DNA from 4 places in the Nostoc sp. DedSLP03 genome. Region 3 is predicted to be linked to each of the others. Evidence: riboswitches for the same ligand, from Rfam matches in the RefSeq annotation. Region 3 holds a riboswitch; each other region holds the start of a gene.
The links. A riboswitch is a leader RNA that binds a small molecule or an ion and turns the genes downstream of it on or off. The one in region 3 is predicted to bind cobalamin.
Positions count from the first base shown of each region.

Region 1: linked by a shared signal. The riboswitch ahead of RM368_RS21800 (DUF1636 family protein) and the one ahead of RM368_RS29335 (DUF1636 family protein) in region 3 are both predicted to bind cobalamin.
Region 2: linked by a shared signal. The riboswitch ahead of RM368_RS37655 (energy-coupling factor ABC transporter permease) and the one ahead of RM368_RS29335 (DUF1636 family protein) in region 3 are both predicted to bind cobalamin.
Region 4: linked by a shared signal. The riboswitch ahead of cobG (precorrin-3B synthase) and the one ahead of RM368_RS29335 (DUF1636 family protein) in region 3 are both predicted to bind cobalamin.

Region 1 covers NZ_JAVRCK010000046.1:61,551-63,754, forward strand. Annotated here, with positions in the region: gene RM368_RS21795 (N-acetylmuramoyl-L-alanine amidase) at 1-351, shown strand, start outside; cobalamin riboswitch at 434-577, shown strand; gene RM368_RS21800 (DUF1636 family protein) at 1,054-1,464, shown strand; gene metE (5-methyltetrahydropteroyltriglutamate--homocysteine S-methyltransferase) at 1,540-2,204, shown strand, end outside.
Region 2 covers NZ_JAVRCK010000177.1:73-2,276, reverse strand. Annotated here, with positions in the region: gene RM368_RS37665 (replicative DNA helicase) at 1-408, shown strand, start outside; gene RM368_RS37660 (ASCH domain-containing protein) at 450-845, shown strand; cobalamin riboswitch at 1,210-1,374, shown strand; gene RM368_RS37655 (energy-coupling factor ABC transporter permease) at 1,400-2,179, shown strand.
Region 3 covers NZ_JAVRCK010000081.1:26,612-28,815, forward strand. Annotated here, with positions in the region: gene RM368_RS29325 (sirohydrochlorin chelatase) at 1-216, shown strand, start outside; gene cobA (uroporphyrinogen-III C-methyltransferase) at 213-992, shown strand; cobalamin riboswitch at 1,042-1,204, shown strand; gene RM368_RS29335 (DUF1636 family protein) at 1,226-1,645, shown strand; gene RM368_RS29340 (cobalt-precorrin-6A reductase) at 1,645-2,204, shown strand, end outside.
Region 4 covers NZ_JAVRCK010000010.1:70,490-72,693, reverse strand. Annotated here, with positions in the region: partial or broken gene RM368_RS07210 (LLM class flavin-dependent oxidoreductase) at 1-766, shown strand, start outside; cobalamin riboswitch at 943-1,074, shown strand; gene cobG (precorrin-3B synthase) at 1,048-2,204, shown strand, end outside.

The DNA of each region.
Region 1 (2,204 bases), on a different contig from region 3:
GTTGTCATGGCAGAACACGCTCATGCAGACTTATTTGTGAGCATTCATGCAAACTCAATTGATAACAACCCTAGTGCAAATGGTTTAGAAACTTATCATTACGATCGCGGTTATCGTTTAGCGCAAGTGGTTCACAAAAGCATTCTTCAAGGTCTTCCGACATTAAAAGACCGAGGAGTAAAACGAGCTAGATTTTATGTGCTAAGAAAAAATTCTATGCCCGCAATTTTAATAGAAACTGGTTTTGTAACAGGTTCTGAAGACAATCCCAGACTGGCGAACCTAGAGTATGATAATCGGATGGCTGAGGCGATCGTTCGCGGTATTCTTCAGTATTTACGGCAAAGGTAAGTAATTTTCTGATTGAATTAGGGTTTTATACCAATCACAAAATAAGTGATTAAATTTTGCATTAGACAGTAAACAATGATATAGTTGAATTTTACAAGTCGGTTCTAGTGGGGAACAGTCACTAGAGGAAACGGGGAAAGTCCGGTGTAAATCCGGCGCTGTCCCGCAGCTGTAATCAAGGTTTACCTTGTGAGTCAGAATGCCCGCCGAACAGTTAACTCCTGCTGAAATCTACGAGGTATAGATAAGCGCAACTATGAATATTTTCACAATCAATCAATTTTATTTCTTCATCGTGCCAAAGATACACTTCAGCTTACGGCTTACGAGGAAATGATAGATAGTTAATTGGCAGTACAAATTGTGCCTAGAAGTGTATTTTTCAGTAAGTGTCTGTACTACTGGGTTATTTGGCACAATTATCGCAGATGTGAAAAGTGGCAGTCTTGTTTTAAAAGGACATCAACAGCTACTTGATAATAGTTATTTTCGTGTCATCTGACCTGATACTGGTTATCCAATTTGAGATTTTAGATTGATTGTACAGACAAATCCTGCGGATTTTACCATTAAGGAATTGTTGGTCAATTATTACTAATAGTTTGCAACAGATACATTGCATAGTTAGCAAAGTGAGATTTCATGCTGACAAAACTATGTAATATCTGCGCTTGGAACTTAATCCTACACATTTCAAAATCAATGCTCAACAAACAACATACTTTATTTGTTTGTACGACCTGCGCTAGCGTGTGGCAAGATGGCAAGCGAATTGGAGAAAGTCGCGGTCAGCAACTATTACTGCATCTGCAACAACTTGCATTCAATTGGGAATTACAAAATAAATTCTCCATTCAGGGAGTTGAATGTATGAGTGCTTGTAACCGTTCTTGTGTTATTGCCTTTACAGCAGAAGGTAAACCAACCTATCTGTTTGGCGATTTACCAAATGATAGTTGTGCATCTGCGGTTTTGCAATGTGCCAGTCAATACTATGCTAAAGGTGATGGTTCACTACCTTGGTCAGAACGACCTGAACCTCTAAGAAAAGGAATTCTAGCAAAGATTCCACCACAAAGTAAGTGGACGCAATTAAACATAAGTTGTTGTTAATTGAAGACTGAGTGAAAATTACCAGTTTCCAGTTCATAGTGCCTAATTATTTAATCTTCAAAGGAATAAAAAGTCATGCAGATTCAAACCGTAACATTAGGCTATCCTCGTATTGGTAAAAATCGGGAAGTTAAAAAAGCATTAGAAGCATTTTGGAGTGGCAAGTTAGATGCAGAATCATTACTGCAAACCGTGCGACAAGTTGAGGAATCTAACTGGAAAACCCAACTAGAAGCAGGAATTGACCACATTGGTATTGGAGATACAACTCTCTACGACCATGTACTTGATTGGATATTTCGTTTTGGGCTAATTCCTCAAAGATTTCAGCAATTTAGTGGGTTAGAACGCTACTTTGCGATGGCGCGGGGTCAAGAAGGAATTCCAGCCTTAGAAATGACTAAGTGGTTCGATACTAACTACCACTATCTTGTCCCAGAAATTGCAACAGATATATTACCAGCCGATTTCAGTGACTTTATAGAAACTGTATCTCGCGCTCAAAATATATTGGGTAAAAAAGCAGTTCCTATAGTATTGGGGCCATGCACTCTACTACGTTTGAGTAAAGTGGAATTAAATATAGACGAGGCAGTATCAAAGCTATTGCCACTCTATGTTAACCTGCTTACACAACTGAAGAATCTAGGAATAGCAGAAGTACAAATACATGAGCCAGCACTTGTTTTAGGTGATGCTAATTCCTGGAAAGAACATTTTAAAACTGTCTATAATTCGCT
Region 2 (2,204 bases), on a different contig from region 3:
ATTGCCGAATTCAGTGGTTCTATTGGTGCTGTGTTTATTGATTACTTGCAACAGATTCCTCTGGAGTCAGGCGGGAATATGGCTTTTGAAGTTGGCAAGATTACCCGCCAGATTCGGGATATTGCTAAGTCTCACAAAATCCCTGTTTTCTTGGGCTGTCAAATTAATCGGGGGAATCAAACTACGGCTGATAAACGCCCCAATCGTCATCTGTTACGTAACTCTGGTGAAATCTTTGAGGTTTGTGACCAGTTAATCATGCTTTACCGCGATGCTGTTTACACAAAAGACCCTAGCGATCGCACTATTGAGTTGATTGTTGAGAAAAACAGGCTTTACGGTAAGCTCGGCACTGCGACAATGTTATGCGATTTATCGACCTCGAAATTTTTGAACTTGGCAAAATAATTTGATGCGATGAACTTTTTTAAAGTTTTAGAGGTCGATATATGAAAGCACTTTCAGTTCGTCAGCCTTGGGCATGGGCAATCATTTATGCTCTCAAAAACATAGAAAACCGTGGCTGGCCTATCAATTATCGCGGCGACATTCTGATTCACGCTGCAAAAACCTGTACCAAGAAAGAGTATCAGCTAGCGGAAGAATTTTGCCAAGGGATGGGGCTAGTAATCCCAGAATTAATCTCTCTACGTCGCGGTCAAGTCATCGGTATTGTCACAATAGTTGATTGCAAGTTTTCACAAGTTGCGTCTGGCTGGGGGATGCCTGGGCAATACCATTGGAAGCTGGAGAATCCACGCGAGATTACACCGATTCCTTACATTGGACAACTGGGGCTTTTTGAAGTACCTGATGATTTGGTCAGGAGTGCGATCGCCTTATGAAATCAGTTCTTTCGCTTTTTTCCGGCATCGGCGGACTCTGCCACCACGGAATATCAACCGCAGGTCTATCCCACAAATTCCGAGTCCACCAATTTGTTGAAATTTCCGGCGTTGCTGGGCGTTGCTGAACTCAAGTATGAAATTTAAAAATTCGCTTTTTCTTTCCTCTTACTCTGCTGTGAATCTTACGAGCAATCGCCTAGAAATTATTATTTTCGTCACGCTCCCCTAAGACTTCTCCCGTGTAAGGGTTCACACAGGCAATCAATGTCCGCTCATCTGAAGTTGTTAACGTCACTTCTGCACTGCGATCTACACTTTGTGAATACCTGGTAAAAAATCGCTGTTCAAAATTAGTAATGGTGATATAGTTACTCCAATCGGTTCTGATGGGGAGCAGCCAATGGCTAAACGCCACGCTACGCTATCGGACGCAAGGGGGAAAGTCCGGTGTAAATCCGGCGCTGTCCCGCAACTGTAAACCAAAATTAGGTGAGTCAGGATGCCCGCCGGTTAGAATCAACTCGTTTACATAAATCTGCGAGGTACAGATTATGAACAGAAAAAAACAGGCGTTAGTCAGTCTAACCCTGATGGTAGTTATCAGTTTTTATCTAGTCATTGGTTTACCCAAACCCGCCTACGCCATGCACATTATGGAAGGTTTTTTACCTGTGCAGTGGGCAATTTTTTGGTGGATTGTGGCATTACCATTTTTTCTACTAGGATTGCGTAGTCTGACTCGCATTACCCAAGCTAACCCGGAACTGAAGCTACTCCTGGGCTTGGCTAGTGCTTTTACTTTCGTGCTGTCAGCATTGAAAATCCCTTCTGTAACAGGTAGCTGTTCTCACCCAACAGGGACGGGATTAGGTGCGGTGCTATTTGGCCCCCTGACTATGACGGTTTTGGGTAGCTTAGTATTGTTGTTTCAAGCTTTGTTACTGGCGCATGGTGGCTTGACGACGCTGGGGGCAAATGCTTTTTCGATGGCGATCGCTGGACCATTTGCGGCTTACTGGATATATAATCTGACAATCAAGTTGGGTGGTAAGCAAAAAATCGCCATATTTTTAGCAGCTGCGATCGCAGATTTACTCACCTATATTATCACTTCTATCCAACTCGCCCTAGCTTTTCCTGCACCTGTTGGTGGGTTTCTCGCTTCATTTACCAAGTTCGCCGGAATTTTCGCCATTACTCAAGTTCCCTTAGCAATTAGTGAAGGATTGCTAACTGTGTTGGTGTGGAACTGGCTGCAATCTTATAATCCTCAAGAATTAGAATTGCTGAAATTAATCAAATGGGAGCCCCAAGGAAATGAGTCAATCTAAAAAAGGGTTGAGTAACTGGCTGTTG
Region 3 (2,204 bases):
AGTTTAGAATCACGGGTGAAAGAATTGGTGGATGCTGGTTATCGGGAAATTGCAATTCTGCCATACTTTTTATTCCCTGGTGGAATAACCGATGCGATCGCCACCTCAATAGAGGAACTAAAATTACAATTTTCTGCGGTGAATTTCCAATTGGCCAAGCCATTGGGAGCAAGTGCAGAATTAGCCGAGCTAATTTGGGATTTAACACAGAGATGAACCGCACAGAAAAACAGGATAACAAGTATTTGGGAAAGGTTTATTTAGTAGGTGCAGGCCCAGGAGATCCAGGATTAATTACCCTGAAGGCGAAAGGTTTATTGGAATGTGCAGATGTAGTCATCTATGATGCCTTAGTGAGTCCGGCAATTTTAGCAATGATTAATCCCCAAGCCGAGCAAATTAATGCTGGTAAACGCAGGGGAAAACATTCGCTGTTCCAGTCAGAAACAACTCAATTGCTGATTGATAAAGCGCAGGATAATGCAATTGTAGTGCGGCTAAAGGGTGGCGATCCGTTTATCTTTGGTCGCGGTGGCGAAGAAATGGAAGAATTAGTCAAAGCTGGAATATCAACGGAAGTTGTGCCAGGTATCACTTCGGGAATTGCAGCAGCAGCATACTCAGGTATTCCTTTGACGCATCGGCTTTATAGTTCGTCAGTCACATTTGTAACTGGTCATGAAGCGGCGGGTAAGTATAGACCGCAAGTAAATTGGAGTGCGATCGCTCGCGGTTCCGAAACCATTGTAATTTATATGGGAATTCACAATCTGCCTTATATTGTGGAAGAATTAATTGCAGCTGGGTTGAATTTAGAAACGCCGATTGCTTTGGTGCGCTGGGGTACGCGCCCAGAACAAGAAGAATTAATTGGGACATTGGAAACAATAGTCACACAGGTAGAGGAAACTGGATTTGGTGCGCCTGCGATCGCAGTTATTGGACAAGTAGTAAAGATGCACAGTATTTTATCTGGTTGTCGTCCAGTTTGAGCGTTAGCGCAAAGTTTGCTGTTTCGTATTCTCCGATAACTTTAGTGTACGATCGATAAGGTTATTCGGTTCTGGTGGGAGTCAGCTACCAGAGGTAACGGGGAAAGTTCGGTGCAAATCCGGCGCTGTCCCGCAACTGTGAACCAATTTGAGATTAAAGAAAATCTCAAGTTGAGTGAGTCAGGATGCCCGCCGAAGTAGATTTATCAGTTTCACATATCTGCGAGGTACAGATGACTACTACTGTAAATATTTCCCCAACTAATCCCTTGGAAGTTGCTGAACATACTTTATTTGTTTGCAAAACCTGTGCCAGTGTTTGGCAAAATGGAAAACGCTTAGGTGAAAGTGGTGGTGAAAAACTTTTACACCAACTTCAGCAGCTAGCACAAGATTGGGAGTTACGAGATCGATTCCCAATTCAGGAAGTTGAATGTATGAGTGCTTGTAATCGTTCTTGTGTAGTTGCCTTTAGTGCCAAAGGCAAATTAACATATTTATTTGGTGATTTAGCTGTTGATGGTAGTGCGTCTGCGGTATTGGAATGTGCTAGTCAATATTATGCTAAAGCAGATGGTTTGCTGCCTTGGTCAGAACGTCCAGAAGCAATGAAAAAAGGCATTTTGGCAAAAATTCCACCTTTATCTAAATGATGCGCGTTTTGATTCTGGGTGGGACGGGTGATGCAGCAGAACTAGCTGCCAAAGCTACGACTATCCAAGAGTTAGAAGTAATCACCTCTCTAGCTGGCCGCACCCGCGAACCGTCAGTACCGTTAGGCGATTTACGGGTTGGAGGCTTCGGGGGTGTGGCTGGATTGGCTAGCTATCTGCGAGTCATGGAAATCGACTTATTAATTGATGCAACCCATCCTTTTGCTAGTCAAATTTCTTTTAATGCAGCAGATGCAGCAACGGAAGTTGGAGTACCCCGTTTGATGTTAATCCGTCCGCCTTGGAAAAAAGAAAGTGGCGATCGCTGGATTGAAGTTGACAGCGTTAAAGCCGCAGCAACCGCGCTAGAAAATCAGTCACAGCAGGTATTTTTGACAGTTGGTAGGCAAGAACTCGCTGTTTTTGCTCATTTAGAGAAAATTTGGTTTTTGATGCGGATGATTGACCCTCCTGGCGAAGATGCTTTAGTACCGCCGGGGATGGTATTGTGCGATCGCGGGCCTTTTACCCTCAATAATGAAAGAAAAATTCTGATTGA
Region 4 (2,204 bases), on a different contig from region 3:
CGAACATTTTTCAGTGCGCGGCCCGCTAAATGTGGCGCGTCCCATCCAAGGTTATCCGGTGATTATTCAAGCTGGATCTTCCGAGGATGGTAAGGAGCTGGCTGCACAAACGGCGGAGGTAATTTTCACTGCCCAACAGACTCTGGCAGAAGCTCAGGCATTTTATACAGATGTGAAGGGGAGACTGGCTCAATACGGGCGCTCACCTGACCATCTTAAGATTATGCCAGGTGTATTCCCAGTTATCGGCAAAACTGAGCAAGAAGCCAAGGACAAATTCGATCGAATTCAGGAGTTGATCGATCCGGTGGTCGGCTTAAATTTGCTTGACTCAATGATCGGTGGATTTGACCTATCCGGCTATCCATTGGACGGGCCGTTGCCGGAGTTACCAGAGACTAACGGGGGTAAAAGCCGTCAGCAACTTCTGACTGACCTAGCCATGAGAGAGAATTTAACGATTCGACAACTGTATTTATGGATAGCTGGAGCGCGTGGGCATCGTCAGATTCTAGGCACACCAGAACAAATTGCCGATCAGCTAGAAGATTGGTTTCTCAATGGCGGGGCAGATGGCTTTAATATCATGCCGCCCTGGTTGCCTGGAGGATTGGACGAATTTGTAGACTTGGTAATTCCTGAATTGCAACGTCGCGGTCTGTTCCGTACAGAGTATGAAGCACGAACCCTGCGCGAAAATCTTGGTTTACCTCGTCCAGTAAATCAGTTTAGCAAAGTTGCTACTCGTGAAGCGGCGATCGCCTAACTTTTTCTAAAGCAAGTTTGGCAGCAAAAAGGCTCAAGCATTCCTGCCTGAGCCATGACTAAATTCAATTTATAGATTAGTTTCAAGAACTATATCTTTCGATCGGTAATGGATAAGCTCAGTTAAATTTATCGCCATAGTAATGTAAGATAATTATCTGGATGATGTCTGGTTGATATCTATAACCTCAACAAAGTCTAAATTACTAAAGCTGAGAGTTGGGAAACTCCGGTGAAATTCCGGGACTGTGCCGCAGCTGTAATGGGATGACCCAAGTCAGAATGCCAACTATCAGGATGTCCTCAAGACACACTCACCGTCTAATCCCTGCGTTGCACGGGGAAGGAGTTCTAAAATTGGTTTCTGGATTTGCCACTTGTCCTGGCTTGTTTTATGCTACTCCCGCCGCAGATGGGATATTATCTCGCGTTAGAATACCAGGTGGAATTATTAGTAGTCAGCAGTGCCGTGCGATCGCAGATATAGCAGAACAGCACGGTGGCGGCTATCTAGATGTGACTAATCGAGCTAACCTACAAGTCCGTGAAATCCGTACGGGGATAAATGCTGAGGTTCTGAAGTACCTACAAAATATGGGATTGGGTTCTGAGAATACTGTTGTAGACCAAATCCGCAATATTATGACCAGTCCAACTGCTGGTATCGATCCCCAAGAATTAATCGATACTCGTCCTTTTGTTCAAGGTTGGGATGATTATATTGCAGCACATCCGGCGCTTTCGGGACTGTCGGCCAAATTTAGCGTTTGCTTTGATGGTGGTGGGATAATTCGGGTGGGCGATCGCTTGAATGATATCGCCTTTGTAGCTGTCTTACTTAACGATAATGTTTACTTTCGCCTGTATCTCAGTGTCGGCGAGAAAAGTCAACCCCCCAGCGATACGGGAATTTTGCTACCACCAGAAAAATGTTTGCCCGTCTTAGCAGCTTTGGCGGATGTCTATCTAGCTTATAGTCATACTACGAGTAAGCGGCGGCTACGTTTGAGAGAGTTATTGAATACTTTGGGTTGTGAAAATTATCTCCAAGAAGTTGAGCAGCATTTACCTTTTTCTCTTTTATCCAGTGACCTAACCCCCCAACCCCCTTCCCTCGTAGGGAAGGGGGAGAAATTCTCCCCTCTCCTTGTAGGAGAGGGGTTGGGGGAGAGGTCAGATGCGAAATATCAGCATATTGGCATTTATCCCCAACGTCAGCAAGGCTTATTTTACATTGGTGTTGTCTTGCCCCTTGGTCGATTGGAAAGTAGACAGATGCGGGGTTTAGCAGATTTAGCAGCAAAATACGGTAGTGGAACTCTCAGGCTAACCCCTTGGCAAAATTTGCTCCTTACAGATATTCCTCAGCAATGGGTTGCTGATGTCCAAAGTGAAATTGCTTTATTAGGATTAGATTCTTCTGCAACCAATATTAAAGG